Regions from separate parts of the Shewanella inventionis genome, predicted to be linked through region 1. Evidence: predicted binding sites of a transcription regulator. Region 1 holds the regulator's gene; each other region holds the start of a gene.
What was found. The regulator MetJ, encoded in region 1, represses methionine synthesis genes. The targets are predictions, from matches to a motif close to TAGACGTCTAGACGTCTA.
Positions count from the first base shown of each region.

Region 1 (7,737 bases):
TTTAACCATATCAATTGCTACGTTAGCACCCACTAATTGGCGAGTACCAGGATCATCATCTAGGCCGTCGAATTGACGATGTAGCCAATTTGGAATAGCCACATTGGTCATATCAGCAAAACGTTTGGTTTGTTTAAAGTTGGTCACAGGCAAGATACCCGGGATAATTTCAACATCGATGCCCGCTGTTACGCAGCGGTCACGAAAACGCAAATAAGATTCAACATCATAAAAAAACTGGGTGATCGCACGGTTAGCACCCGCATCAATTTTTTTCTTTAAATTAATCAGATCAGCTTGAGCATTACGAGCATCGGGATGCACTTCTGGATAGGCTGCTACAGAAATATCAAAATCGGCAACAGAACGAAGTAAGCGCACTAAATCATTAGCAAAACGTGTAGGCTTAGGGCTGCCCTCTGGTAAATCGCCACGCAAAGCAACAATGTCTCTAATACCAGAATTCCAATAGTGCTTAGCAAGCTCAATCAGTTCTTCATCGCTTGCATCAACTAGAGTTAAATGCGGCGCTGCAAGTAAGTTTGTTTCTTTTTGAATCCGCTCAATAACACCATGAGTACGGTCTCTTACACCAGAGTTCGCACCATAAGTCACTGAAACGAACTTAGGGTTTAATGGCTCTAAACGACGAATAGAATTCCATAAAATATCTTCCATTTCTGGTGTTGAAGGAGGAAAAAACTCAAATGACACATTAATATCATTTAGCTCAGACAAGCTCTGATTTAACGACTGGGCATGTTGCGCGTGATGAAAAGCCATTATGTATTCCTTCAACTTCTAATATAAAAACTTGGAGTCTATACCAAGCAGCTTAAATGATATCGCCAACTTATCATTTAGCCGTTTGGACGTCTATATGTCCATATACTAGTTTAACTGCATACTAAGTCAAGCTAAAAAAACCACCAATGAAAAGATTTAACTTTCCTTGTCGTAAAAATTCAACTATCACTAGCCTCGAAAAACAAAAAAACGACCTTGAGGTCGCTTTTTATCTTATTAACGCTATTTGATTGACTGCAAACTTACAGATTTAAAATCAATATATTAAATGATTTTAATTGTTTATTCGTAGTCTGAGGCGTAAGTCTCTTCATAGGTATGAGAGTAAAACTCGAATAAGTTACCAAATGGATCTTCTAGATAAACCATTTTTGCTGGTTTACTGTCGTCTTCAGGGTGGTAACGCATAATGTCCATACGTACCTTGCCACCATACTGCTCGGTACGCGCAATAGCGCCTTCAAAGTCATCAGTTTGCAAACAAAAGTGGAAAATACCAAGACGAGTAAAATCAACAATATGACGTTCTTGACGATCAACCATTTCAAATAACTCAACACCAATTCCATCGGTTGTCACTAAATGTGCAATATTAAAGCCTTTAAACCCTTCACCAAATACAGCAATACACATTTTACCAATAGCTGTTTTGCGCTCTTCTAGCACCTTGGTATTACCCATAACCACTCGTAAGCCCAGCGCTTTGGTATAAAACTCAACGGCTTTATCCATATCGCCAACCATCAACCCTACATGATTCATTTTCATAACTTACTCCTAAAACACTCTTGATTAATTCATCATTTGTTTCGATAGAGTCATGTTACGGTACACCTAGTATTAATAAAAATTATCAATTTTTATTAATTTGATAATTTTTATTAATATGTAAATTACGTTTATTCCGTAGTTAAGCTCAGCAGAAAAGAGAATATTAACGAGAATAAAGCCAATTGAGTGTTATAGGCGCCATATTTGTAAGATTATTGCTGCTTCTGTCTTTCAATTTCGAGCTCGATTAATAATGCACAATGAGCATCATTTGCAGCATACTTTTTCTGGTGTTCATGTAGAGGGTATATTGACCAATTTGATTGCTGAGCACTTTTAGATAAGCGTTGTTTAAATAACATTGCGACCGCAACTCGAGCACCAACACGTTGCTTAACATGGGCAAAACGCATCACTTTTAACGAAAGCTCTTCGGTATTAACTAGGCTAATTCCAAATTTTCTCAAGAGAATTTTTTTGTCTTCTTTTAATCCAAAGCCGACTTTTTTTATTTTAGGGTCAGACAGCACGTCACTAATGTCAGTAAAGTGTTCATAAAACTGAGTCGGAAATAAAAACACGTTAGATTGGGTGGCAATTTGAATTAAATGAGGCCCATCACTTACCTCACCTTTTATAAAACAGGGTTTACTCTCGGTATCAAAGCCTAAACAGGAATGCTTTTTTAACTCTGCTACGGCACTCATTGCATCAGCTTTAGTGGTAATAACGATGACATTCTCAAGGCCAACCCCATCATAAAGCGGTAACTCACGAATTTGCGCCTTTGTTGGCCTTTCCATTGGATATCCTTTAAATACAAAGCCGCACTATGAATAGATAAAAAAAAGACCATTTGGCATGGTCTTTTTTATCGTACTACTCTTGCAGTAAATCCTTACAAATATGCACTAGGTCGGATTGCACCGCCGCAGCTGTCACCTCACGCCCAGCGCCTGGGCCACGAATAATCAGCGGGTTTCCTTGGTAAAAGGCACTGCGAATAACAAACACATTATCCCCAGGTGTTAAATTTGCATAAGGGTGATGATTATCAACCCACTGTAAACCAACCTCAGCTTGCAACTTACCCTCAACCCGATCTAAAGAGGCAACGTAACGTAGCACTTTATCTTGTTCTGCAGCCGCAGCATATTGTTGCAACAAATCATCATCAAGCTCGCTAATTCGTGGCAAAAACTCTTCTAGCGACAACTCTGCTAACGCTTTTGGCACCAATGAGTTAAGTGTAATGTCATCAAGCTCAACGGCCAGACCAATTTCACGAGCTAAAATAAGCAATTTTCGCTGCATATCTCGACCCGATAAGTCATCACGAGGATCAGGCTCTGTAATCCCTAAACCGCGAGCCTCTAATACCAATTCAGAAAACGGTTTGCTGCCGTCATAATTTTCAAATAACCAACATAAAGTACCCGAAAATATGCCGCCAACGGCTTCTATTCGATCGCCACTGTTACGCAAATCGTTTAACGCATGTTGAATCGGTAAGCCCGCACCACAACTAGCGTTATAACGCCAAAACAATCGACGATTGCTAAGCTGTTGCTTTAATTCACGGTAAAAAGGTAGTGGGCCTGAACCGGCCAACTTATTGGCACTCACCACATGAATACCGCGGGCAAATAACTCTGGGTACTGCAAGGTTAATGTTGCACTGGCGCTAATGTCTAATGCCACGATTTCATCACAAGATAACTGCGCGAGTTGCGCAAATAACTTGTCATAATCCCACTGTGTACCGTGTTGTTGAAAGTCTTGCTGCCAATGATTAAGGTTAATGCCGTCATTGGTAATAAGTGCTTTTTGAGAACCCACAACACCAATAAGCTCAACAGTTGCTTCTAATTCACGATCTAACGTTGGGCTGGCACGTTTAAATAAATCAATCCAGGCCTCACCGATATTGCCAACACCAAGCAGTAGCACACCAATTCGCATTTTAGGGCCAGCACAACGACGATGGACTTTTTGAGTTAATAAGCTTACCTGTGCTTGTGGCACTAGCGTGACCAAGCTAAGCGAGTCTTGATAAATGGGTTTCGCATCACGGCTTAATAATCGAGCAAAGCTACGTCTAAAATGATGCGCATCTGCACTGACTAACGCAACTAATCCCAAATCTGTTTGTATTGTTAACTCTTCAATGGCCCATTGTTCAGCGTGTTTAGTTAATAGGGCTTGTACTTGTTTTTGGCTTTCTAGGGTAAATGCCAATTCAAACTTATGCTGAGCTAATTCCCAATATGCCAGAGGGGTTAAACCTGCTGCATCGAGAAGACTTAACAAAGGAGCTAGATTGGTGTTCATTTTAAAACTAAACAGCACCACTTCATTTAAGTTGGTGACCACGGGGGCACTGGCTGATGAGCTTAAAGGAGCAATGAGCGTAAAGTCAGTGTGCGACGCATAACTTGAACGTACCGCTAAACTCACTTCGGTATTAAATAATGGTTGTAATGTGCGCGAGTGTAAAACAGGAGAGCCTAAGCGAGCAAGGCGATCTGCTTCTGCTAATGACATGCTTTTTAACAACTTAGCATCGTTGATTTTATTAGGGTCAGCATTAAACACCCCTTCAACATCGGTCCAAATCGTTACACGCTCAATGTCAGCTAAACTGGCAATTAACGTAGCGCTAAAGTCAGAACCATTGCGGCCTAGCAATAAAGTATCACCTTGGCGGTTGGCACAAATAAATCCAGTGATCACTAAGCGTTCTTGTGGGTGCAACGCTAATAATGCCTGAACTTTATCGCGCGACTCTTGCACTAAAATATTAGGCACAGCACCTTCGTCGGCAACCAAAATAGAGCATGCATCAACATGCGTAGCGGCTACGCCAGTTTCGCGCAGTAAAGCCGCCATTAATCTCGCAGACCAACGTTCACCAAAGCTCACAACCTGATTTAATTGATAATCGTTAAGCTGTGCTAACGACAATAGGCTAACAAGTTGCGACTTATCTGTAGATAAACGCTCACGCAAATCACGTGCCTGTTCATTTGACAATAATTGCTCAATTAATGTTTGTTGGTAACTAATTAATACTTGCAACTCTTCTTGCCAAAGTTGGCCGCTATCACGCAAACTCAATAATTTATATAAGAAGTTGGTGGTTTTACCGGCAGCAGACACCACCACAAGATCATCACTGTTACCATGAGTGAGCAAAATATGGGCAACACGGCGATAACAATCAGCATCAGCTAAACTAGAACCACCAAACTTATGTAAATGACCTCGCGCCATTGCGCACTCCTTAAACAACTACGACTTTTAAATGCGGCTGCTATTTTACTTTGTTTCTACAAAACTACAGCTAATATAAACGTAAATTAAGCTATTTTATTGCTGCTACGGCAGCTAAACCGGCGTTAATATCGGCAACTAAATCTTGCGCATCTTCAATGCCGACAGATAGTCTCAATAAAGTGTCTTTAATGCCAGCCTCTTGGCGTGCTTCTGCATCCATTGCCCTGTGGGTCATCGTGGCTGGAACGGCGACTAAACTTTCCACCCCGCCTAAACTTTCAGCAACACTAAACAAAGATAATGCTCCCAAAAACGCCACTACTTCTGCTTCGCCGCCTTGCAATTCAAAACTTAACATAGCACCAAACCCATGTTGTTGTTTTGCCGCAATTTCGTGACCTGGATGGTCTTTTAAACCTGGATAGTACACTTTAGCAACTACATCGCTGGCATTAAGTAGTGCAACAATTTGTTGTGCATTACGTTGATGCTCACGAATACGCACAGCAAGTGTGCGCAAACCGCGTAACGTTAAATAACTGTCAAACGCAGAGCCGGTTAACCCCAAGGTATTTGACCACCAATGTAGCAGCTCGCCTAATTCAGGGTCTTTAGCCACAACCGCACCACCTACCACATCACTGTGGCCATTGATGTATTTCGTGGTTGAATGAATAACAATGTCAGCTCCGAGCAATAATGGTTGCTGCAATATTGGCGATAAAAAAGTGTTATCTACTGTCACTAATGCGCCTACGTCATGGCAAGCACGGCTAATAGCTTCGATATCAACGACACGCAGTAAAGGATTTGACGGAGTTTCTAGCCATACCATTTTGGGTTTTTGAGCAATTGCCCGGCTTAATGCCTGAGCATCGGTTTGATCGACCACCACTAATTTAAATTGGCCTTTTTTCGCCAAATTGGTAAACAGACGGTAACTGCCACCATAGCAATCGTGTGGCACCACTAATAAATCATCTGGGCCAAGTAAACTGGTTACTAAGGTGATTGCAGCCATACCAGTACAGGTCACGACCCCTGTAGCGCCTTGCTCAAGGTTGGCGAGCGCATCACCTAAAATGTTACGTGTTGGATTACCCGAACGGCTATAGTCAAATTCGCGCGGATTTTTATGGCCATCAAACGAATAATTGGTCGACAAATAAATGGGTGGAACCACTGCTCCATGTTGTGTGTCTGATTCAATACCCTGGCGAACAGCCATTGTGGCGCTTTGATACTTAGTCATAATGACTCCTAAAAAATTTCGCAAACACACTCAAGAGATGTCTAGACGTCCAAATTTACCTAAGAGACCTGAGTTCGTCAACCAGTTTTAGCCATTTAGACGTCTAAACATAAAGAAATCTATTTGCAATCGTCAAGAAATAGTAGCAATAATTTGACTAGAGATTGTAAGGGGTTAAAATCTGCCCCGTATTTATCGTTAAGGGTAAGTTAATGACTGAATGGAATGGCGAATATATCAGCCCCTATGCCGAACACGGCAAAAAAAATGAGCAAGTAAAAAAGATTACGGTTTCTATCCCTTTAAAAGTATTAAAAGTACTAACAGATGAGCGGACTCGTCGTCAGATAAATAATCTACGACATGCCACTAATAGTGAACTGCTATGCGAAGCGTTTTTGCATGCATACACAGGACAACCATTACCAAATGACGGCGACTTATCAAAAGATGAGCCTGATAGCATTCCTAGTGAAGCGAAAAAGTTGATGGATGAAATGGGTATCGAGTGGGAAGAGCTCGAATAACACTTACGCTAATCAATAGACTTTGAAACTGCCCAAGAAGCAGTCATGTTTTTATAGAGAATTAAATGATGTCATTTATCGAACCATCAACGTTGATACTGGCATCAGTAATCGTTTTTTTTGGCGCGCTAACCCAAAGCTTAATTGGTTTTGGGTTAGCCGTTGTTGCTAGCCCCTTACTCTATATTGTTAACCCCCAACTTGTCCCCGTTCCCATCATTGTGATGGGATTTGCCATTTCAGCAATGACCTTATTCAGAGAACGCGGCCACCTGCAATTTAATGGATTGCAATATGCTTTACTGGGCCGAATACCCGGTGGATTTATAGGTGCAGGCTTATTACTGTTTGCCCCACAAGCCATACTCGGGTTAATTATTGCGGCCATTGTATACATTGCCGTTATGCTCAGTGTTTACAAAATTACCGCTCCAATTAACCGAATAAGCTTATTTATTGCAGGTATATTCTCAGGCATTTTTGGTAATATCGCCGCCATCGGTGGTCCACCTATGGCCATTTTGCTCGCCGGGCAAGATGCCAACCAATTTAGAGCCGCATTGTCAGCCTTTTTTGTGTTCAGTTCGCTCATTGCGTTTGCAATTTTAGCTGTCGTCGGCCTGGTTGAGATAAAACATCTGTGGTTGTCATTACTGTTATTACCATCCGTGATTGGCGGCTACCTTGTATCCGGCTTGCTCATTAACCATATCGATAAAAATAAAACCCGCATCGCCACATTAGTATTATGCAGTATCAGCGCAACAGTGCTCGCGATAAAATCCATGAGTGCGCTCATTCACTAAAGTGTTCTCATTGAATTTTTAGGGTCTGTTGATCTTTCAAGGTTGTTTTGCAGCAAATTGTTGCCCATTACTCATATATAACTGCGCAGCAGAGACTTTGAGGTGCAGTTATTCTTTATAAAAAGTCGATACCGCACTAAAAATGGCCAATAAACGCTGCCCAAAGGGTTCGGCTAAAAACGTTTTACTCTTTGTTGAATGACTCTTTGCAAATAAAGAGTTGCTTAGATGGCTAGGCATCAATCCGTTCGTCTCAATTTACACGTTTTTAACTCGAACAAAATTCAATCTGCAAAGA
Region 1 is NZ_CP082926.1:1,110,997-1,118,733, reverse strand. Features, by position in the region: gene metF (methylenetetrahydrofolate reductase) at 1-783, opposite strand, end outside; gene K8B83_RS05110 (VOC family protein) at 1,090-1,575, opposite strand; gene K8B83_RS05105 (3'-5' exonuclease) at 1,791-2,381, opposite strand; gene K8B83_RS05100 (bifunctional aspartate kinase/homoserine dehydrogenase II) at 2,458-4,851, opposite strand; gene metB (cystathionine gamma-synthase) at 4,943-6,106, opposite strand; gene metJ (met regulon transcriptional regulator MetJ) at 6,319-6,633, shown strand; gene K8B83_RS05085 (sulfite exporter TauE/SafE family protein) at 6,699-7,439, shown strand.

Region 2 (7,737 bases), 1.5 Mb from region 1:
TCTGCAATTGCTTGCGCAATGCGTTTAGTGCCTTCACCAAATTGATCAAACTCGAATACGCCCACTGGGCCATTCCAGACTATCGTACCGGCTTGCTCAATTATTTTTGCCAGTGCTTCTGCGCTATCTGGGCCAATATCAAAAATCATATCGCCGTCAGTCACATCCGCTACTGATTTAAGCGTTGCCGCAGCGGTTGGACTAAACTCACTTGCCACAACCACATCTGTGGGTACCGGAATATCACCACCACGGCTTTTAGCATTTGCCACAAGACGCTTTGCTTCTTCAACTAAGTCGGCTTCATATAATGACTTACCCACTTTAAAACCTGCTGCTGCGATAAAAGTATTGGCAATACCACCACCCACAACAAGCTGATCTACCTTAGTTGATAGACTTTCAAGTACAGTTAACTTAGTTGATACTTTTGAACCACCCACAATCGCCACCATTGGGCGAGCTGGGTTATCAAGCGCCTTACCTAATGCATCAAGCTCTTGCGCCAACAACGGACCTGCACAGGCAACAGGTGCATACACACCCACGCCGTGAGTAGAGGCTTGAGCACGATGTGCCGTACCAAATGCGTCCATTACATAAACGTCACACAACGCAGCCATCTTTTTAGACAGCGCTTCATCGTTTTTACCTTCGCCTACATTAAAACGAACGTTTTCAAATACGACAACTTCACCAACCTTAACATCAACACCATCAAGGTAATCGCTGACTAAACGCACTGAACAATCTAGCGCATTAGCCAAATAATCGACAACAGGTTGCATTGAATACTCAGCATTAAACTCGCCTTCAGTTGGGCGACCTAAATGCGACATTACCATCACGGCAGCGCCTTTTTTCAATGCAAGTTGGATCGTTGGAAGGGAGGCGCGTAAACGTGCATCACTGGTGACAACGCCGTCGCTGACAGGCACGTTTAAATCTTCACGAATAAGCACACGCTTATTTTGTAGATCTAAATCTGTCATGTTAATAATTGCCATAATTAGCATTTCCTTTTTAAGTTAAAAACAAATCTTTTTATCGAGCTAGATGCCTGTAATAAGCAAAATGCCTAACACTCACCAACTCATGTAACCGGCATATTGCCCATTACGAAAATCATTTGACCTTATTGGTCGGCTTGCTTGGCCTGGATCATGGCCAAACTGGTATCTAACATGCGGTTAGCAAAACCCCATTCGTTGTCGCACCATAATAATAATTTGACCAAATGGCCGGCGCTAACTCGAGTTTGGGTACCATCAACAATACTTGAGCGTGGATCGTGGTTAAAGTCACACGACACCAACGGCTCGTCAGTATAACCTAAAATACCATTAAAACTGCCGTTTGACGCACGTTGTAATACATTGTTGATTTGTTCAATATCGACTTTTTTATTAAGGGTGACAGATAAGTCTATCGCGGTCACATTGATAGTCGGTACGCGCACAGAAATTGCTTCAAATTTATCTTTCATGTGCGGCAAAATGCGCTCAATTCCTCGGGCCAATTTAGTATCAACAGGAATAATAGACTGCCCAGCAGCACGAGTTCGGCGCAAGTCATCATGGTAAGCATCAATTACCTGTTGATCGTTCATCGCAGAGTGGATAGTGGTAATTGCACCACTTTTAACCTCAAAATGCCTGTCGAGCACATCAATAACAGGCACAATACAGTTAGTTGTGCATGACGCATTTGAAACGATTGTGTGATCAGGGCGCAATAAATCATGATTAACGCCATACACTATGGTGCCATCAACATCGGCAGATGAAGGGTGACTAATCAAGACTTGCTTAGCACCAGCGAAAATATGCGCCTCACATGCTTGTCGCTCAATTAAACTGCCCGTAGCCTCATACACAATATCAATATCAAGATCGCTCCAGGGTAATAAACTGGCATCGGCTTGATTAAGTAATTGGATACTGTCGTCGCCAATCAGTAACTTATCACCATTAAGTTTAACGGTATGATTAAAACGACCATGGGTGGTGTCATATTGCGTAAGGTGACAAATGGCTTCAGGCTTTGCCAACTCATTAATGGCCACAATCTGAATTTGCTGACGTTTTCCTGACTCGTACAATGCACGAAGAATTGAGCGGCCAATCCGGCCATAACCATTAATTGCAACTCGAATCATTTAGGGTCCAGAGTAATTAATCTAAGCACGTGTGTAGCTACTGCAAAAATAGCAATAAGCACTTGATTTACTATATAAAATTACGTGAAATTACAGGCATAAAAAAACGACCTACAATTGCATTGCAGGTCGTCATTATACAGATTAAACACCTAATAGATAAGTGTTTATCGCCAAGCTATTATCCTAAAGACTGGACAGTTTTTACTACATTATCAACAGTGAAGCCGAAATGTTTAAGCAAATCACCACCAGGGGCTGACTCACCAAAAGTAGTCATACCCACTACGCCGCCTTCAAATCCAACATACTTGTACCAAAAATCGGTATGAGCTGCTTCGATTGCAACGCGTTTAGTCACAGCTTTTGGTAATACAGACTCTTTATAAGCTGCATCTTGCTTGTCAAATTCAGTGGTCGATGGCATTGAAACCACACGCACTTTTTGACCAAGTTTAGTAAGTTCTGCAGCAGAGTCCATTGCTAATTGCACTTCGCTACCGGTAGCAATCAAAATCACTTCAGCGGTGCCTTCACAATCAGATAAAACATAACCACCTTTGGCAACGTTAGCTAATTGCTCAGCAGTACGCGCTTGTGCTTTAAGGCCCTGACGGCTAAAAATTAACGATGTTGGAGCATCACGGCGCTCAATTGCCGCTTTCCAAGATACCGCGGTTTCAGCCGCATCACATGGACGCCATACAGCCATTTTTGGCGTTAAGCGTAAGTTAGCAAGTTGCTCAACAGGTTGGTGTGTTGGGCCGTCTTCGCCTTGACCGATTGAGTCATGGGTGTAAACGAAAATGTTTTGAATACCCATTAATGCAGACATACGTACCGCATTACGAGCGTATTCCATAAACATCATGAACGTCGCGCCATAGTTAATAAAGCCACCATGCAAAGACGCACCGTTCATGATCCCGCTCATGCCAAACTCACGTACACCGTAATAGATGTAGTTACCAGCAGGATCGTCTTGAATACCTTTTGAACCAGACCAAAGCGTTAAGTTTGAACCCGCTAAGTCGGCGCTACCACCAAGTAACTCTGGCAACATAGCACCAAAGAAACCAATGGCGTTTTGTGATGCTTTACGGCTGGCAATACCTTCCGCTTTGTCTTGACACTCTTGGATATACGCTTGCGCTTTTGCTTCAAAGTCAGCAGGTAAATCACCTTTTAATACACGACGTTCGTATTCTGCGGCAAGCTCAGGAAATGCTGCTTGGTACGCCGCAAACTTGTCATTCCATGATGACTCGTTAGCAGCACCTTTTTGCTTAGCATCCCAACCTGCATAAACGTCAGACGGAATATCAAACGGCGCATGCGGCCAGTTTAAAAACTCGCGAGCGGCTGCAATTTCAGCATCACCTAATGGCGCACCGTGACAGTCATGACTACCAGACTTATTTGGTGAACCAAAACCAATAATGGTTTTGCAGCAAATCATTGATGGCTTGTCAGTCACTGACTTAGCTTCTTCAATGGCGGCACGGATTGCATCTGGGTTATGACCATCAACACCGGCAATCACATGCCAGCCGTATGATTCAAAACGCTTAGGCGTATCGTCGGTAAACCAACCTTCAACATGGCCATCGATAGAAATACCGTTGTCATCCCAAAATGCCACTAACTTACCTAGGCCTAAAGTGCCAGCTAATGAACAGGCTTCGTGAGAAATACCTTCCATTAAACAGCCATCGCCTAAGAAGCAATAAGTGTAGTGATCAACAATATCAAAACCTGGGCGGTTAAATTGTGCTGCTAAGGTTTTTTCAGCAATCGCCATACCTACAGCGTTACTGATCCCAGCACCTAATGGACCAGTGGTGGTTTCAACACCTGGTGTATAACCATACTCTGGGTGACCTGGCGTTTTTGAATGTAATTGACGGAATTGCTTTAGCTCTTCAATAGGTAATTCATAACCCGATAAATGCAGTAAAGAGTAGATAAGCATTGAACCGTGACCGTTTGATAAAATGAAACGATCGCGATCAGCCCACTTTGGGTTATTCGGGTTATGCTTTAGAAAATCATTCCATAGCACTTCAGCGATATCAGCCATACCCATTGGGGCACCTGGATGACCAGAATTAGCTTTTTGAACGGCATCCATACTAAGGGCGCGAATGGCATTAGCGAGTACTTTACGAGAAGACATGCTCTCTCCTGCTTGTTTGTGAGATCTAACGGCAATTGTGGATAGGCATTTTCCCCTACTAGGCGATAGGACGCAAATTAAAATTTTTCCGATTACTTTATAAAGCGTCATTTTTGCTAACAAGATCCATTAGCGCGCACATTTACCATAAATAGTTTGGCTTTATTTGTTGAATAACCACTTTTTCTATCTTCTTACTTGCAGTAATGATTTATTGACACTCAATAAAAAATCACCACAAACGCATTAAAGTGTGTGCTTTTATCTCAATAAAAAATGAACAAAACAAACAAAAATATTGTTCAAATTTGGCCAACACGCCCAGTGATAAATTAGATAAAAAATACAATAACTACTTAATAGTCATGATATTAACTGGTCATACAGCTAAACAAGGCTCGACACTGACAAAAATATTTCTGAACTAATGCACAATTATTAACTTAAATTCGTATTGGGGGGTGTTATCGAATTCGATTTCGACTAAAATAGACGTCTAGACGTATATTCAAATGCAACCAACGAGATTTTCCAATTATGGCAAAGCACTTGTTTACCTCTGAGTCGGTCTCAGAAGGTCATCCAGATAAAATCGCCGATCAGATTTCTGATGCGGTATTAGACGCAATCCTTGAGCAAGATCCAAAAGCTCGTGTTGCGTGCGAAACATATGTCAAAACAGGCATGGTATTAGTTGGCGGTGAAGTCACCACTTCTGCTTGGGTCGATATTGAAGAAATTACCCGTAAAACCGTACGTGAGATTGGCTATACCCATTCAGATATGGGATTTGATGCTGATTCATGCGCTGTATTAAACGCAATTGGTAAGCAATCTCCAGACATTAACCAAGGTGTTGACCGCGCAGATCCAGCAGAGCAAGGCGCAGGCGATCAGGGTTTAATGTTTGGTTATGCCAGCAATGAAACCGACGTATTAATGCCAGCACCTATTACTTATGCTCACAAATTAGTGAAACGTCAGTCAGAAGTGCGCAAAGACGGCACATTACCTTGGTTACGCCCAGATGCAAAAAGCCAAGTTACCTTTGCATACGATGAAGGCAAAATTATCGGTATTGATGCCATTGTGTTATCAACTCAACACCGTGAAGACGTCACTCAATCTGATTTGATTGAAGCCGTAATGGAAACCATCATTAAGCCAGTGCTACCTGCACAGTGGTTAAATAAAGACACAAAATACTTTATTAACCCTACCGGCCGCTTTGTGATTGGCGGCCCTGTTGGTGATTGCGGTCTAACGGGTCGTAAAATCATTGTAGACACCTACGGCGGTATGGCGCGTCACGGCGGCGGTGCCTTCTCTGGTAAAGACCCATCAAAAGTTGACCGCAGCGCAGCATATGCAGCCCGCTATGTAGCTAAAAACATTGTTGCCGCAGGTCTTGCTGATCGCTGTGAGCTTCAAGTGTCTTACGCTATTGGCGTAGCAGAGCCAACCTCTATCAGTATTGAAACCTTTGGTACTGGTAAAGTGTCTGAAGAAGTATTAATTAAATTAGTACGTCAACACTTCGAACTTCGCCCATACGGGTTAACAGCAATGCTAGATTTGGCCCGTCCAATCTACCAGCAAACAGCCGCATATGGTCACTTTGGTCGCGATGCGTTCCCATGGGAAGCAACAGACAAAGCTGAAGCATTACGTGCAGACGCAGGTTTATAATAAACCTTCCGTCTTTTACCAAAAAACCGCCTTATGGCGGTTTTTTGTTAGCATTAGAACACTCAATATTATGATATACATACGCTGGGTAGACACTAACTTACCCACTCAATATGAACAACATGCTACTTCACTGCAGCAAAAAAAGCAGTGGTCGGCAGTTAAGTTGTTTTACCGCCAACACATGGCTTATGCCAGAGTCTCACTCAAAGAGTCTGTTGCCGTTATTTATCAGCATAAAGCCACAACATTCAACACTCAAAGTCAGCTGGCAGACCAGCACAATATGGCAGATTCAACTGTAATATCAGACACTGAAGTTACAAAAACTGGTAACATCATTGCCGCAGTTAGAATAAAACATCTGGGTCAATATCAATTGATTAGTGGCTTACTTGTCGCACCAGAACAACGCAGAAAAGCCCTTGCAACAAAACTACTTAACTTTATAGCTCCTGCATTGACACCACAAAAATGCTTTTTATTTACCAATATCAGCCTGCAGCGACTGTATCAGCAACAGCAATTTCAATTAGTGAGCCAGCAAAATATGGCAAATCTACCCGCTGAGATTGCTCAACTTCACCAGCGCTACCACAACGATGATCGCCCACTGATTGTGATGCAATTACAATGTCCAAGCGATATCGCTTAACAGTGATCAAAATGCGCGCTTTCTACGCACATAAATCCAACTTGTTGCATCGTCATCACAGGAATAGAAACAGGTATTATCGATGCCATGTCGATTTGTTCTACATCTGTAAATAAACTAATCGATGCAGAATAGGCGCGCGTTAATCCACAAAATATCCATTGATTATTCCAGCAGACAAAATAACTACTGGCCATAACATTACAAGATCCTGGCGGCTGCACCTTTGCCTCGACACATTGGTAAGTTTCATTGGCATCAGACAACACAGCAACAACAAGTTTAATGTTATCAAATGCCGACAAAGTCAGTGTTAAGTAAGGCCTAAAAAGCGCATCAAAACCAGTTACCATCAAACACTCCTTACCACAATTATCCAGAACAATATCCTATAACACCCAAAGCTGGCTATGTTTGAGACACCAGTAACTTATAGTCGCGTTGCTCGAAACAAAAATGCTCAATAAGGTACATACCTGCTTTGTTTTTATGTGCAGCCAATGAACGCAGGTTATCGGCCGCAATGTAGGTCACTATAAATGGATAACGCTCTTTTAAAACCAATTTAAGCTCGTTAACCAAGGCTTCAAAAATACCTTTACCGCGATATGATTGACTAATCCACACAGGCCCATACTGGCAAGTATTGGTTGTTGATAACGATTGGCCATCAAAATCAGCAAATTTAATGCGCTGAATAATATAACGATACAAAGGTTGCGAGGCAAAAAAGGCCCATTTGGCAGCAATAACGTAACCGACAATCTCACCTTGATGTTCGGCAACGATTATCCAGTGCTGATTAATGAGTTGCTTAACTTCACCAACCGTCATTGGGTGAGCATGCAAATCACTGTGTCGGCCGCTGAGTTCGTCTGTAACATGAACACGTTCTAAAAAAGCAATGTCACTACTATCAGATAATACGGCTTTACGAATAATAAAAGACAATGATTATTCCTTTGAATTGTCTGAAGATGTTTGCTTTTGAGCCCACTCAATAACAAGTGCAACAGGTAATGGCGACATAATTAACGTACCAATACCAATGAGTAATGC
Region 2 is NZ_CP082926.1:4,398,675-4,406,411, forward strand. Features, by position in the region: gene K8B83_RS19740 (phosphoglycerate kinase) at 1-1,007, opposite strand, end outside; gene epd (erythrose-4-phosphate dehydrogenase) at 1,136-2,158, opposite strand; gene tkt (transketolase) at 2,340-4,334, opposite strand; gene metK (methionine adenosyltransferase) at 4,872-6,023, shown strand; gene K8B83_RS19760 (GNAT family N-acetyltransferase) at 6,094-6,678, shown strand; gene K8B83_RS19765 (hypothetical protein) at 6,675-7,031, opposite strand; gene K8B83_RS19770 (GNAT family N-acetyltransferase) at 7,087-7,629, opposite strand; gene K8B83_RS19775 (hypothetical protein) at 7,633-7,737, opposite strand, start outside.
Region 2: metK (methionine adenosyltransferase) is a predicted target of MetJ. The motif match lies at 4,824-4,841, and genes of this name have one in related genera.

Region 3 (7,737 bases), 430 kb from region 1:
TGATTATCTACTTGCTGTAAAATCGAATCAAAAATCATTGCATGACGCGATAATGTCGGCTTTTTCCTCAGTCCGCCAAGCCCCTTTATCACCGCTAGCTATCGAGAACAAACACGGTAGAGTTGAAGCGCGAGCTTATCATGTACTTAGTGCAAATGAGCTTGAAGGTGACTTTAGTGAATGGCAGGGTTTACGTTCAATTGGCATGGCGATGAGCTATAGACATTGCAATGGTAAGGGGGCATTAACCTATCGATATTATATAAGTTCGGCAGAATTACCAGAGCAGAAATTTGCAGATGCAGTGCGCTCTCACTGGTTTATCGAAAACAGTTTACACTGGGTTTTGGATGCTTCAATGGGTGAAGACCATTGCCAGATTTATCAAAATCATGCAGCAGAGAATTGGTCATTATTACGCAAACTATCGTTAAATATGCTCCGCTCAGAATCATCTAAGGGAAGCATCCCGATGAAACAAAAACGAGCATGGATGAAACCTGAGTATTTAGAAGAAGTGTTAAGGGCAGGATTTACCAGTTTGCTTGAAATTTAATCACTCATGCGGTCGCCCTGGCTGGTATATCAATACGAGTTAAAGGTGATTGTAGACAAAGTCTGCGCATCATCTTGTGCTAATTATATTGCTACTGCCAGTAATGATGTTATGGTCAAACAAGGTGGCCTACTAGGTTGGCATGGCGGTGCATTGCAGCCACTCTACTTATCTTTACAGCAATCCAAAAATCAAGTTGATAAATCTAACATAAAAGATGAACAATTTATTGCGAAATGGCGTCAAGCTGAACTCGACTTTTTCAACAAGGTAAAGGTGAATCAGATTGTGACGGTGATAGGCATGATGCCGGGGTTACACGATAAAAGAGACGCGCAGTTATTTAGTTATGATCAGAAAACCTTAAAGCGATTAGGCTTACACATTGCCTATGAAGGTGAGCAAGCAACCCATTCAAGTTCTGGTGAGTATGTAGTGCAAATTTTTAGTTTATCGCCTGAGGTATTAGACTTGTTGTTAATTCAACATAGTAAGATTTTAGAACAAGAAAAACTTGGCTTGTTATCACAAGGGATTTGATAATTATGAAAAAAATACTGCTCATTGGCTTAATCTGCATCGCGTTATTTGGCTATTTAGACAAAAACGCTCAAACCACACAAATAGTACAAAACATTTTCGCGGCTGATACCGTTGTCAGTGTCAGTGTCAGTGTCAGTGTCAGTGCCAGTGCCAGTAATAGCGCCTTACAAAATGCCATTGATAATCGACAAAGTAATGTTCAAGTGGCGGGTTCTGGTAATGTGATAAAAGTACTGTCAGATGATCTTAAAGGCAGTCGTCATCAGCGGTTTATTTTGAAAATTGCCAATGGTGGCACTTTACTCGTTGCCCATAATATTAATAACCGAACGGGTTATTTTTAATGTTTATCAATTTACGCTAAAGCAGTTTTTCGTGATAATTTATTTTAACTCAACATCATAATGGAATATGAATGCGTAATTTACTTGTTGTTTTACTTTTCACCTTAGCTGGATGTGCAAGCCAGCCTGAACCTTTCAGTGTGGTGATTGATCCACTCTCAGCAAACACAATTGTTTATAGTGGTGAAATCACCGCTGATAATGTCGGCTCTTTTGAACAGCTTATAACTAACAGCCCAACAAAAATAGAATCACTGATCATCAATAGTGGTGGCGGTGAAGTATTCGCAGGCATTCGATTTGGTGAGCTGGTTTATCAATACAAGTTAAAGGTGATTGTAGACAAAGTCTGCGCATCATCTTGTGCTAATTATATTGCTACTGCCAGTAATGATGTTATGGTCAAACAAGGTGGCCTACTAGGTTGGCATGGCGGTGCATTGCAGCCACTCTACTTATCTTTACAGCAATCCAAAAATCAAGTTGATAAATCTAACATAAAAGATGAACAATTTATTGCGAAATGGCGTCAAGCTGAACTCGACTTTTTCAACAAGGTAAAGGTGAATCAGATTGTGACGGTGATAGGCATGATGCCGGGGTTACACGATAAAAGAGACGCGCAGTTATTTAGTTATGATCAGAAAACCTTAAAGCGATTAGGCTTACACATTGCCTATGAAGGTGAGCAAGCAACCCATTCAAGTTCTGGTGAGTATGTAGTGCAAATTTTTAGTTTATCGCCTGAGGTATTAGACTTGTTGTTAATTCAACATAGTAAGATTTTAGAACAAGAAAAACTTGGCTTGTTATCACAAGGGATTTGATAATAATGAAAAAAATACTGCTCATTGGCTTACTCGGCATCGCGTTATTTGGCTATTTAGACAAAAACGCTCAAACCACACAAATAGTACAAAACGTTTTCGCGGCTGATACCGTTGCTAGTGCTAGTGCTAGTACTAGTGCCAGTCATAGCGCCTTACAAAGTGCCATTGATAATCGACAAAGTAATGTTCAAGTAGCGGGTTCTGGTAATGTGATAAAAGTACTGTCAGATGATCTTAAAGGCAGTCGTCATCAGCGGTTTATTTTAAAAATAGCCAGTGGTGGCACTTTACTCGTTGCCCATAATATCGATTTAGCCCCTCGCATAAATGGCCTTAATGTTGGCGATACCGTCGAGTTTTATGGTGTGTATGAGTTTAATAATAAAGGCGGGGTTATTCATTGGACTCACCACGATCCACGCGGGCAGCATATCGGTGGATGGCTGAAGCACAATGGCAGCACCTATCAATAAGCTATTGGGGTATGGGAGTTCTGTCGGGTGGGAATGTTAAACAATGCCTGCAAAAAAGACGAGTAAGTGGAGTGGCTGATAAATCATCTTGATGATGCGTTAAATGCATCATCAAGATGATAGGTGAATCAAAGTCTATTCAGGATCACTCTTTACTCAAGATCACTTTCAACAAAGAGTCACTTTTACTCAGGATCACTCTTTATTCAGGGTCACTCTTTATTCAGGATCATAGTCAAGCACTGGCGCGAGCCACTTTTCGGCTTCTGCTACTGTCATGCCTTTACGCTTAGCGTAATCTTCAACCTGATCTTTGCCGATATTAGTCACGCCAAAGTAGCGTGACTTAGGGTGGGCAAAATACCAGCCAGAAACCGCTGCGGTTGGGAACATGGCGTAGCTTTCAGTGATGTTAAGATTGATAGTTTCATCGGGTTTGAGTAAATCCCATAACAAGCCTTTTTCGGTATGATCTGGGCATGCTGGGTAACCCGGTGCTGGGCGAATACCTTTATAACGTTCACGAATTAACGCTTCGTTGTCTAAGACTTCATCGGCAGCGTAACCCCAAAACTCTTTACGAACACGTTCGTGCATGCGCTCGGCAAAGGCTTCGGCTAAACGGTCTGCTAAACATTTGAGCATAATGGCATTGTAGTCGTCGTGATTAGCTTCAAAGCGCGCTACGTGCTCGTCAATACCATGGCCTGCAGTCACCGCAAAGCCGCCCATGTAGTCGGCAACGCCTGAGTCTTTTGGCGCAACAAAGTCTGCAAGACAAAAGTTGTCGTTACCCACACGTTCAAGCTGCATGCGCAAATGGTGAGTGGTCATTTCAACTTTGGTGCGGCTTTCGTCGGTATACAGTTCAATGTCGTCATGATTAACCGTATTGGCAGGAAATAGCCCAATTACGCCTTTGGCGGTTAACCATTTCTCTTTGATGATGGTCTCTAGCATGGCTTTGCCGTCGGCAAACAGTTTACGCGCTTCTTCGCCCACGACGTTGTCGTTTAAAATTTCAGGGTAATGGCCGTGTAGTTCCCAGCTTCTAAAGAAGGGTGTCCAGTCGATGCGCTCCACTAAGTCTTCTAACGGATAGTCATCAAACACCTGACGCCCAAGTACATTAGGCGTAAATGGGGTGTAGTTTTCCCAGTCGTGTTTGCAACGGTTTTCACGAGCCGCTTCAATCGATACGATGGTTTTACGTTTGGTTTGCGACAGGCGTTTTTCACGCATAATGTCGTATTCAGCGTAGGTTTCGTCAATGGTGGCTTGGCGGGTTTCATTATTAACCAGTTTTGACACCATAGGCACAGCGCGCGAAGCATCGGCAATGTAAATGGCACCGTGTGGGTAATGTGGGGCAATTTTCACTGCGGTATGAATTTTAGAGCAGGTTGCACCGCCAATAATGGCTGGAATGGTTAAGCCTTCGCGGTGGAAGGTTTTCACGTTGTGGACCATTTCATCTAGGCTTGGGGTAATCAATCCAGACATACCAATAATGTCGATATTGTGCTCTTTTACCGCCTCGAGAATTTTCTCAACCGACACCATCACACCTAAGTCGAATACTTCAAAACCATTACACGCCAGCACCACGCCAACAATGTTTTTGCCAATATCGTGTACATCGCCTTTTACGGTAACCATCAAGATTTTGCCGTTCGATTGGCCTTCGACTTTTTCAAGTTCGATGTACGGGTTTAAATAGGCGACGGCTTTTTTCATTACCCGGGCTGATTTGACCACTTGCGGTAAGAACATTTTGCCGGCGCCAAATAAGTCGCCAACTACGTTCATGCCATCCATTAATGGCCCTTCAATCACATCAAGTGGGCGGGTGGCTTCAAGACGCGCAGCTTCGGTGTCTTCGTCGATAAATTCGGTAATGCCTTTAACCAGAGCATGAGACAGGCGCTCTTTAACGGGCCAGCTACGCCAGGCTAAGTCTTCTTTTTTGGCCACTTGCGTGCCGTCGCCGCGGTATTGCTCGGCAATGTCGAGTAACTGCTCGGTGTTGCTTGAGTCGGCCACTGGGCAAGGCAGATTAAGGACCACGTTTTCGACTTTGTCTTTTAGCTCTTTATCGATGTCATCGTAAATGGCTAATTGGCCCGCGTTAACAATCCCCATGTCCATACCTGCTTGAATTGCATGGTATAAAAACACTGCGTGAATGGCTTCACGTACTGGGTTGTTACCTCTAAACGAGAACGAAACGTTAGACACACCACCTGAAATCATTGCATGTGGCAGAGTTGCTTTGATGTCTTTGATGGACTCAATAAAGTCGACGGCATAGTTGTCGTGCTCATCAATACCGGTGGCGATAGCAAAAATGTTTGGGTCGAAAATAATGTCTTCTGGCGCAAAACCGACTACATCGACTAATAAGCGATAGGCGCGGGTACAAATGTCGGTTTTACGGGCGCGAGTGTCTGCCTGGCCTTGCTCGTCAAACGCCATCACAATCGCCGCAGCGCCATAGCGTTTCACTAATGTAGCTTGTTTAATAAAGGCTTCTTCGCCTTCTTTCATCGAAATTGAGTTAACAATCGACTTGCCTTGCACGCATTTAAGGCCAGCTTCAATGACGTCCCATTTAGATGAGTCGATCATAATCGGTACGCGAGAAATATCTGGCTCAGAGGCGATTAAGTTTAAAAACTTGGTCATCGACGCGGCGCCGTCGAGCATGCCTTCGTCCATATTGACGTCAATGATTTGCGCGCCATTTTCAACTTGCTCTCGCACTACATCGAGTGCTTCTTCAAACTTTTCTTCTTTAATTAAGCGTAAAAATTTAGCAGAGCCGGTGACGTTGGCGCGCTCGCCGACGTTCACAAATAATGAGTTTTGATCAATGGTTAATGGCTCTAATCCCGATAAACGACAAGCAACGGGGATCTCAGGTAGCGTACGCGGTGCATGGCGTAATACCGCTTCACGAATGGCACTAATGTGCGTTGGCGTGCTGCCACAACAGCCGCCGACAATATTAAGCATGCCTGCTTCTGCCCATTGAATAATGACCTCGGCCATTTCTTCTGGGGTTTCATCATAACCACCAAACTCATTAGGTAAGCCCGCATTAGGGTGGGCAGACACATAACATTCGGCAATACGTGATAACTCTTCTACATAAGGGCGCAGCTCTTTTGGACCAAGGGCGCAGTTAAGGCCAATCGATAACGGCTTAATATGACGCAGTGAGTTGTAAAAGGCTTCGGTTGTTTGGCCGGTTAATGTACGGCCTGATGCGTCGGTAATGGTACCCGAGATCATCACTGGTAAACGTTCGCCAATTTGATCAAATACGGTTTCAATGGCAAATAAAGCGGCTTTGGCGTTTAAAGTATCAAATATGGTTTCGACCATAATGATGTCTGCGCCACCTTCTATTAATGCGCTGGTTGATTCAACGTAGGCTTCCACTAATTGATCAAAGCTAATATTACGAAAGCCTGGGTCGTTTACATCTGGGCTGATTGAACAGGTGCGGTTAGTGGGGCCAAGTACCCCTGCAACATAGCGTGGGTTACCGGTTTGTGCGGCCACTTCGTCAGCTGCTTGGCGAGCGATGCGGGCACCTTCACGGTTAATTTCGGCAGACAAGGCTTGCATGTCGTAATCTGCCATGGCGATGGTGGTGGCATTAAAGGTGTTGGTTTCAATAATGTCGGCACCGCCGAGCAGGTATTTAACATGAATAGCTTTAATAAGCTCGGGCTGGCTGAGTACCAATAAATCGTTGTTACCTTTAACATCGCAATGCCAATCTTTAAAGCGCTCGCCGCGATAATCTTCTTCTTGCAACTTATGATTTTGGATCATGGTGCCCATTGCACCGTCTAAAATCACAATACGCTCTGCTAACAATGCGTTAAGTTGTTTAAGTGTTTGACTGTGAGAAGTCGATTTCGCCATAACAGTTACCTTTTTATCACTTTGTAGCAAATACCTTGTTTGAGATAAGCATACCCCCATTTTGATAAGAGTAGGGCGATAAAATCATTGTTAAGTGAAATGATTTTCTGCTAAATGATTATCTTTTGAATTGGTATTTTAGACATATAAACGTATAGACGTCCATAATACGCGAATGTAGACTCCTAGAGCAAGGCTGAATTAAATGAAGCGAGCTAAATAGCAACAGGCTGAGCTTGAACCCCATGCCATTCATGGTCACTAGATGTGTTATTTGATGGCGATGCATTGAATGCGGTGCTCAGAGATGCATTATTCGCTAACCTGGCGTTCACCTATGCTGCTATGATGTTACTTGATATTGCTTGATGTTTATTGAACAAGTCATGTTGATACAGATACTGCGCAACATGATGAAAATAATGCTCAATTCAAGGTTAGCTTTACATTGTATTGGCCTCAAACCGGGCTAATGACAGCTCCTTAATCGTTATGCAATTCAAGGTATTGGGAATTGGGATAAGCCCAAACTGTGCCCGCAACTGTAAATGAGCAATGGCTTTGCTCATAAGTCAGATACCAGCCTTGAAATGCCCTTAAAAACCATACCTAAGCGGGTGACTTAGGGGAGTGAGTATGTTGCGTTGTATTTCTATTAATCAGGCATGGCGAGGTGTGAAGCATGTCTGAATCTGTTTTAGATGTTAATCATCTTTTTTGGCAAGTTGAAGGTAAAACTATTTTAGCCGACATTCATTTTAATTTACCTCAAGGGCAAATGTTGGGGTTGATTGGGCCTAATGGGGCTGGTAAGTCGAGCTTATTACGTTGTTTATACCGTTATATATTACCCAGCGGCGGTAATATTGATTTGTTTGGTAAAGACTTAACCGCTTATTCGCCAAAGGCGTTAGCTCGCACTATTGCTGTAGTGCAACAAGACACTCCGCATTATTTTGACCTCACCACAGAGCAGTTGGTTACTATGGGACTAACGCCACATAAAGGTTTATTTGATGCAACCACCTCAGATGACAAAGCGCTCATTGAGCAGG
Region 3 is NZ_CP082926.1:1,542,584-1,550,320, forward strand. Features, by position in the region: gene K8B83_RS07005 (ISAs1 family transposase) at 1-556, shown strand, start outside; gene K8B83_RS07010 (hypothetical protein) at 563-1,096, shown strand; gene K8B83_RS07015 (DUF3465 domain-containing protein) at 1,102-1,443, shown strand; gene K8B83_RS07020 (Clp protease/crotonase-like domain-containing protein) at 1,515-2,270, shown strand; gene K8B83_RS07025 (DUF3465 domain-containing protein) at 2,276-2,746, shown strand; gene metH (methionine synthase) at 2,966-6,682, opposite strand; cobalamin riboswitch at 7,168-7,284, shown strand; gene K8B83_RS07035 (ABC transporter ATP-binding protein) at 7,365-7,737, shown strand, end outside.
Region 3: metH (methionine synthase) is a predicted target of MetJ. The motif match lies at 6,830-6,847, and genes of this name have one in related genera.

Region 4 (7,737 bases), 1.6 Mb from region 1:
TGCGTTATTACGACATTAGCACCGTCCTGGCGGATAACTGTGACGGGTTTATACCTAAGGGTCTTTTCTGCGTCCATGATAGCCACCGCGCCGTTAACAATAAGGTGGCGAGGCACAACAGCAACACTACCGGCCTGTAACCCTTCAATATTTGCAGTAACATAAGTGCCGTAACGCAATTCATTTTTACCCGTTGATAAACCATATGGATCGTCAATTTCGGCAACCAAATAAGTCATGCGGCTTTTACTGTCAACAACCCCTTCACTGCGAACAATTTTACCGGTCCATGCCTGTTTACTGCCGGCAAAATTACCCGATAAACTGACATTAGCATTGACGCCTTTATCGACTAAATATTGCATTTCTTTGTCTGCAATGGGTAAGCGCACTTCGGCTTTGTCGGTATTTAATACTCTGCCAATAGGGCTGCCTTTGCTCACAAATGAACCCAAGCCTATTTCTCGGGCCTCTATCAATGCATCATAAGGAGCACGAATGATGGTTCGCTCTAGGTCGCGTTTGGCTCTATTTAAGCTGGCTTCTGCGCTTTTTAATTTTGCTAACTCTTGTGCTAATTGCGGTTTACGCAAACTCAAATCCGTTGGCTCTCTGTTGGTGATATCTGCCCATTCACGGATAGCAACCTCAGCATTTGCACGCTCTTGAACTAACGAAGCTTGCGATGAAGCGATACTTGCTTGTGCGTCTAGTAAGCTTGATTGGTAATCACTTGGATCGATTTTAGCTAAAATCTCGCCTTTTTTAACAAATCCACCTTTAACAAAGTTGGGATCTAAATAAATAATTTCACCGCCGACTTGGGCAACGATGTCTGTCATGTATTTTGCATTAACAACACCATAAGAGCTGACTTCAAAGGTCATGGGTTGATAAATTACTTCTTCAACCGATACTAGCGGAGTGCTATCTATTTCAGGTTTTTCTTCAGGTGGTTTTTTTAGTGCAGAAAGCCCAACAAGCCCAACAATGCCAATGCCCAATACAATAATGGGTAAAATAATCTGTTTTTTAGTCGCCACAATGCTTCCTTTTAAATGATTTGTGATTGCAGTGTTACCCTTAATGGCTTGCAATTAATCTATTTTTCTATTGTTTATATTAATCGATATGTTTCGACTATGTTGTGTCAATGTGTAAACTTGTGTTTCAAAATAAGCTAAACAGTCGATTCAGCTTTTTCTTTAGCTTAAATTGACAGTGTTTAATTTTAGCCAAAATAGGAATAAATCCATGCAGATCCCTAATACACCTCGTTTAACACTGTCATTAATGAGTCTTGATGACGGTGCGTTGATGTATGAATTAGATCAAGATGAACGGGTTATGCACTTTCTCAATGGGGGCATTAAAACCACACAAAATCAGATTGATACTGTAATGTTGCCAAGATTAGCTCAGTATTTAAATCCCGCAAAAGGTTGGGGTTTGTGGAAAGTTGAAGCGCTAGATTGCGCTGAAAATGATAAATACCAATTGAGTGGTCAGTATTTGGGGTGGATTTTAGTCAGGCCAATGCATTTTTTCACCCAACCTGAACTACATAATATTGAACTTGGCTGGCGCTTTAAATATGACTGTTGGGGCAAAGGCTACGCGACAGAAGCGGCGAAGGCAGTAATGCAGGCAATCAGTGCTTGTGGTGATGTGACCCATGTAAGTGCGATAGCGGTTGAAGATAATCATGCATCAATTGCGATTATGAAAAAGCTTGGCATGACTTTTTTGTACAAACGAATTCACCGAGATCCATTAGGCGATACTGAGGCTGTTTTTTATCAAAAAACAGTTTAAAGCCTGTGGTTGTGAGCATCTTATTTGAAAGCGCTTATTGCGAAGCAAAAAAAGAGCAGAAAGTCTGCTCTTTTTGTCATGTTAAGTCAGTTTGATAATTACTTTTTTGCGTCTAAGTAGCGTTCTGCATCTAATGCAGCCATACAACCTGTGCCAGCAGAGGTAATTGCTTGACGGTAATGTTGATCCATTACGTCACCACATGCATAAACGCCTTCAATGCTGGTTTGTGTCGCATTGCCTTGCAAACCACTGTTTACTTTTAAGTAACCGTGGTTCATTTCTAATTGGCCTTCAAAAATACCTGTGTTAGGGCTGTGACCAATAGCAACGAATACACCGGCAACCTCTAAATCTGTGATTGAGCCATCTTTGGTGCTTTTCTTTTTAAGACCCGTTACACCCATATCATTGCCTGTCACTTCTTCCAGGGTTTGGTCTAGGTGTAAAATGATATTGCCGTTAGCCACTTTGTCCATTAAGCGGTCAATCAGAATTTTCTCTGAACGGAAACTATCACGGCGATGAATTAAGTGAACTTCAGAAGCAATGTTACTTAAGTAAAGTGCTTCTTCAACTGCGGTGTTACCACCGCCAATGACCGCAACTTTTTGGTTACGATAAAAGAAACCGTCACAAGTTGCGCAAGCTGATACGCCACGGCCCATAAAGGCTTCTTCAGATGGAAGGCCTAAATACTTAGCAGAAGCACCCGTTGCAATAATTAATGCATCACAGGTAAATTCGCCATTGTCGCCTTTTAAACGAAAAGGACGCTCAGTTAAATTAACTTCATTGATGTGGTCAAAAATAATTTCAGTGTCAAACTTTTCAGCGTGCTTTTGCATGCGTTCCATTAATGCTGGACCGGTTAAGTCTTCTGCATCGCCTGGCCAGTTTTCAACTTCAGTCGTAGTGGTTAATTGACCACCTTGCTGCATACCTGTGATCATTACAGGTTTTAAATTTGCACGCGCAGCATAAACCGCAGCGGTATAGCCAGCAGGGCCAGAACCTAAAATTAATAGGTTAACGTGACGAGCTTCACTCATGATTTTATTCTCCGATAACATGCCTTAAGCAATTTGCATGGGATTGTATGGAATTTACATCGGCGGGTAAAGGGAAGTTAACGGTAGTAAATCGATTGCGTTAATCTATTGTGTAAATAATATTGTTCAAGATAAAACAGATAAAGCGCGACGAGGGAATTGTCTGGCAATCTAAGCGTCATTTGCTCAACAAAGCAGGATCTGTTTTACACAACCCTTTAAACTGTGTTTGATGGCCATATTGACATCGTTATCGACTTTTTATGCACAATAACGACACTGTAGAGCCGATGGCTTTTAGAAATGAACAACAAGTTTCTTTGTAAGATCAACACGTCTTGATGTTGATCTTACATCCGCCGAAATTCCGGCAAACCGAACCAAAGTTAATTTTCAGCGTTTAATACACTAAATGACAAGACGGTAAATTATTTTTTTCTAAATAATTCTGGTGGTATTCCTCGGCAATGTGGAATGTTTGTATCGGTACAATTTCAGTCACAATATGACGTTGACCCCATTTTCCACTGCGCGCGAGCGCCAGCTTTGAGCTTTCAGCAAGTGCTTTTTGCTCTTTATCATGGAAGAAAATAGTACTGCGATATTGAGTACCAATGTCACCGCCCTGCATATTGAGCATGGTTGGGTTATGGTTTTTCCAAAATGTATCTAATAAATCATTGTAGCTTACAATGCTTGGGTCAAATTCAACCTGAACAACTTCAGCATGGCCAGTGGTGCCTGTTTTGACTTCTTTGTAGGTAGTAGCACTGTCTTTACCACCCATGTAGCCACAGGTTGCGTTAATTACGCCATTAATTTCTCTGAAAAAATATTCAACGCCCCAAAAACAGCCTGCCCCAAATGTTGCTAACGCCATGATGTACCCTTAAAACAGTTTAGAAGTCTAGATGGCTGTAATTGTGTTGAATGTTGACGATTTTTGCAAGCAAACTTTTATTAATAAATAAATCTAACTTATAGCAACAATAAAATACATTGTGGCTATGATAGAATCCGCGCAAATAGGCTATTAATCTAACGTGCTCAACTGTACGTGAGTGAATGTGCCACATAATAATGAGACAAGGAGTTCATCGTGTTATCTGACCTGTTGATAAACAATGATTTTTTAGATTATACCTTAGCCAATCCCAATCAATTGCCAAGCGCCTATGACTTTATGCTAGGGGATCATACCCGTGTAGATGTATGGGACACAGGTGTAATAGTTTTCACCCCGTTAGATGCAACCAAAGACATTGTATTGTCATGTGCTGTTCACGGTAATGAAACCGCACCCATAGAAATATGCAATCAAATCATTAAAGATCTGCTCACTCAACGCATCATGGCTAAGCAACGCGTACTGTTTTTAATTGGCAATCCCGCAGCTATTATCAATCAAACCCGGTTTATCGATGAAAACATGAATCGCTTATTCAGTGGCGCGCATTCAAAAGGTGAGGGCTTAACGCATCCTGAACGTCATCGTGCAAAAGCACTTGAACAATACGTAGCTGATTTCTTTAATTCCAATAATGATCGTCAACGCATCCATTACGATTTGCATACTGCGATCCGTGCTTCTAAGCATGAAAAATTTGCCATCTATCCTTATCGACCAGGCCGCGCTTACAGCGCAGAACAAATTATGTTTTTAGCGGCATGTGGTGTCGACACGATTTTGTTTCATCATGAACCTACCACCACTTTTAGTTATTACTCTTCAGAACAATTTAACGCAGATGCCTTTACCGTAGAGCTCGGTAAAGTGATGCCGTTTGGTCAAAATGATATGAGTCGTTTTAGCCAAACTCATACTATGCTTGAAAAACTAATTACTGAAACCACTCTTGCTCCGATTGAATTCGATTCGAGTAAAGTCAATTTGTACAAGGTTTCTCGCTCTATAAATAAGCATTTCGATGACTTTGCCTTTAATTTTGCCAATGATGCCGAAAATTTCAGTGCCTTCAAGCAAGGTGAGGTATTGGCCACAGAGGGCGGACAGCAAATTGTGGTAGAACATCCACAAGAGGCTATTGTATTTCCTAATGCTAATGTGCCTATTGGGCAACGGACGGTGCTATGCCTAGTGCCAGCGCCAAACGAGAATATTATCAATACCCAATCAAACTGAAGATACTCAGAAACATGTATTCAAGTTGTAGTCGTAAAGCAAAATATACATGTTAATTGTGAGTAAAATGCGTTTAGAGTGAGAGTAAGTATTGATAGGTAGTTTACGTTAACGTAATGTTTACTTGCATAGTATCAATAAAGCCATGTTTATGTTGAACATGGCTTAACAATAATAAGAGCATAATATGAGCAACGCACCACTGACCAATGAAACAGTGCACCGTGTCAGCTTCTTAGACAAAGCGTCATTGCACATTCCCATTTTGCGAATTTTACAAGCAGATGGCACCACCTATGAAAATGCGGTTCTGCCAGTTATCGACAAGACTTTAGCCGAAAAAATCTTTGATACTTGTGTTTTTACTCGAGTATTAGACGAGCGTATGTTGGGTGCGCAACGTCAAGGCCGTATTAGTTTTTACATGACCTGTACCGGTGAAGAAGCCTCAATAGTAGGCAGTACAGCAGCACTTGATAAAGACGATGTTATTTTGGCTCAATACCGTGAACATGCCTCATTGCGTTATCGCGGGTTTAGCACTGAACAATTTATGAATCAGATGTTCAGTAACGAGAAAGATTTAGGTAAAGGCCGGCAAATGCCTATCCATTACGGCTGCCGCGAACTGAATTATCAAACTATTTCATCACCCTTGGCAACGCAAATTCCACAGGCAACAGGTGTTGCATACGGTATGAAGTTACAAGGCAAACGTAATGTCGCTATTTGTTACTTCGGTGAAGGCGCTGCCTCAGAGGGCGATTTTCATGCGGGTTTAAATATGGCCGCAGTACTTAAATCGCCAGTTATTTTCTTTTGCCGTAACAATGGTTATGCCATTTCAACACCAACAGAAGAGCAGTTTGCGGGTAACGGCATTGCTAGCCGTGGTGTTGGTTATGGTATGCACACAATCCGTGTTGATGGTAACGACATGCTAGCGGTGCTTGCAGCAACACAACAGGCGCGTGCCCATGCATTAGAGCATAATGCCCCAGTACTCATCGAAGCCATGACATATCGTTTAGGGGCACATTCTTCATCAGATGACCCGTCAGGTTATCGCTCAAAAGATGAAGAAGCCAAATGGCAACAGCATGATCCGGTTAAACGCTTTAAATTGTGGATGATTAATAAAGGTTGGATCAGCGAAGCTGACGAAGCCAAATTATTTGAACGCTACCGTGAAGAAGTGTTAGCGGCAGTAAAAGTGGCCGAAAAACTACCTATTCCTATGCTTGATGAAATCATTGAAGACGTGCTCGATAAACCAACGCCAGCGCTTAAAAAGCAGCTGAAAGAATTAAAAGAGCACATCAATAAGTATCCAAAAGCCTATCCTAAAAGCGCAGGGAGACTGTAACCGTGGCTCAAATGAATATGTTACACGCCATCAATGAGGCGTTATCGATTGCCATGAAAGCTGACGAGCGCATGGTTATTTTTGGTGAAGACGTGGGCCACTTTGGTGGTGTTTTTCGTGCAACTTCTGGATTACAAGAGCAATTTGGTCGTGACCGTTGCTTTAATACACCGTTAACAGAGCAGGGCATCGCCGGTTTTGCCAATGGCCTGGCATCATTTGGCATGACTGCGGTTGCTGAAATTCAGTTTGCTGATTATATTTTCCCAGCCTTTGATCAAATCGTTAATGAATCTGCAAAATTTAGATACCGCAGTGGTAATCAATTTGATGTGGGGGGATTAACCTTTCGCACACCTTATGGCGGTGGTATTGCTGGTGGTCATTACCATTCGCAATCGCCAGAAGCTTACTTTACTCAAACCCCAGGGCTAAAAGTGGTTGTGCCACGTAATCCTGAGCAAGCTAAAGGTTTATTATTAGCTTCAATTCGAGACCCTAACCCCGTTATTTTCTTTGAGCCTAAACGTTTATACCGCGCCTCAGTAGGTGAAGTCCCCGCTGGCGATTATCAAATCGAACTGGGCAAAGCACAAGTGGTTAAACAAGGCCGTGACATAACCGTATTAGCGTGGGGCGCGCAGATGGAAATTGTTGAAAAAGCTTGCGAGCGTGCCGAAAAAGAAGGTATTTCATGCGAAATTATCGACTTACGCACTCTAGCGCCTTGGGATGTCGACACGGTGGCTAAATCGGTGACTAAAACCGGCCGTTTATTGATTAACCATGAAGCGCCACTGACTGGCGGGTTTGCGGGTGAAATTGCCGCAACCATTCAACAAGAATGTTTCTTATCGCTTGAGTCGCCAATTAGTCGAGTGTGTGGTTTAGATACGCCGTATCCATTAATTCACGAAAAAGAATACATGCCAGATGAATTGAAAACCTTCGAAGCCATCAAAGCTTCAGTTGCGTTTTAGGAGTAAGATATGATTAAAGATTTTATTTTACCCGACATCGGTGAAGGTGTAGTGGAATGTGAATTAGTAGATTGGTTAGTGAGCGAAGGTGATATCGTCACCGAAGACCAGCCGATTGCTGACGTAATGACAGACAAAGCATTAGTGCAAATACCGGCGCCTCATGCTGGCAAAATCACTAAGCTATATTATGCCAAAGGTGATATTGCCATTGTTCATCAACCGCTTTATGCCGTAGAAATGGACATTGATGACTCAGAGCCAACGCAAGTCCCAATGGCAGAAGTCACGCCTGTTGTAGAAGGCCGTTCTGAGGTTGCTTGTACGAGTCAGTCAAACGTAGAAGACTTTTTATTGCCAGATATTGGTGAAGGTATTGTC
Region 4 is NZ_CP082926.1:2,739,113-2,746,849, forward strand. Features, by position in the region: gene K8B83_RS12170 (efflux RND transporter periplasmic adaptor subunit) at 1-1,043, opposite strand, end outside; gene K8B83_RS12175 (GNAT family N-acetyltransferase) at 1,255-1,815, shown strand; gene trxB (thioredoxin-disulfide reductase) at 1,914-2,867, opposite strand; gene msrA (peptide-methionine (S)-S-oxide reductase MsrA) at 3,268-3,747, opposite strand; gene astE (succinylglutamate desuccinylase) at 3,967-5,010, shown strand; gene K8B83_RS12195 (thiamine pyrophosphate-dependent dehydrogenase E1 component subunit alpha) at 5,198-6,376, shown strand; gene K8B83_RS12200 (alpha-ketoacid dehydrogenase subunit beta) at 6,379-7,356, shown strand; gene K8B83_RS12205 (dihydrolipoyllysine-residue acetyltransferase) at 7,366-7,737, shown strand, end outside.
Region 4: msrA (peptide-methionine (S)-S-oxide reductase MsrA) is a predicted target of MetJ. The motif match lies at 3,768-3,785, and genes of this name have one in related genera.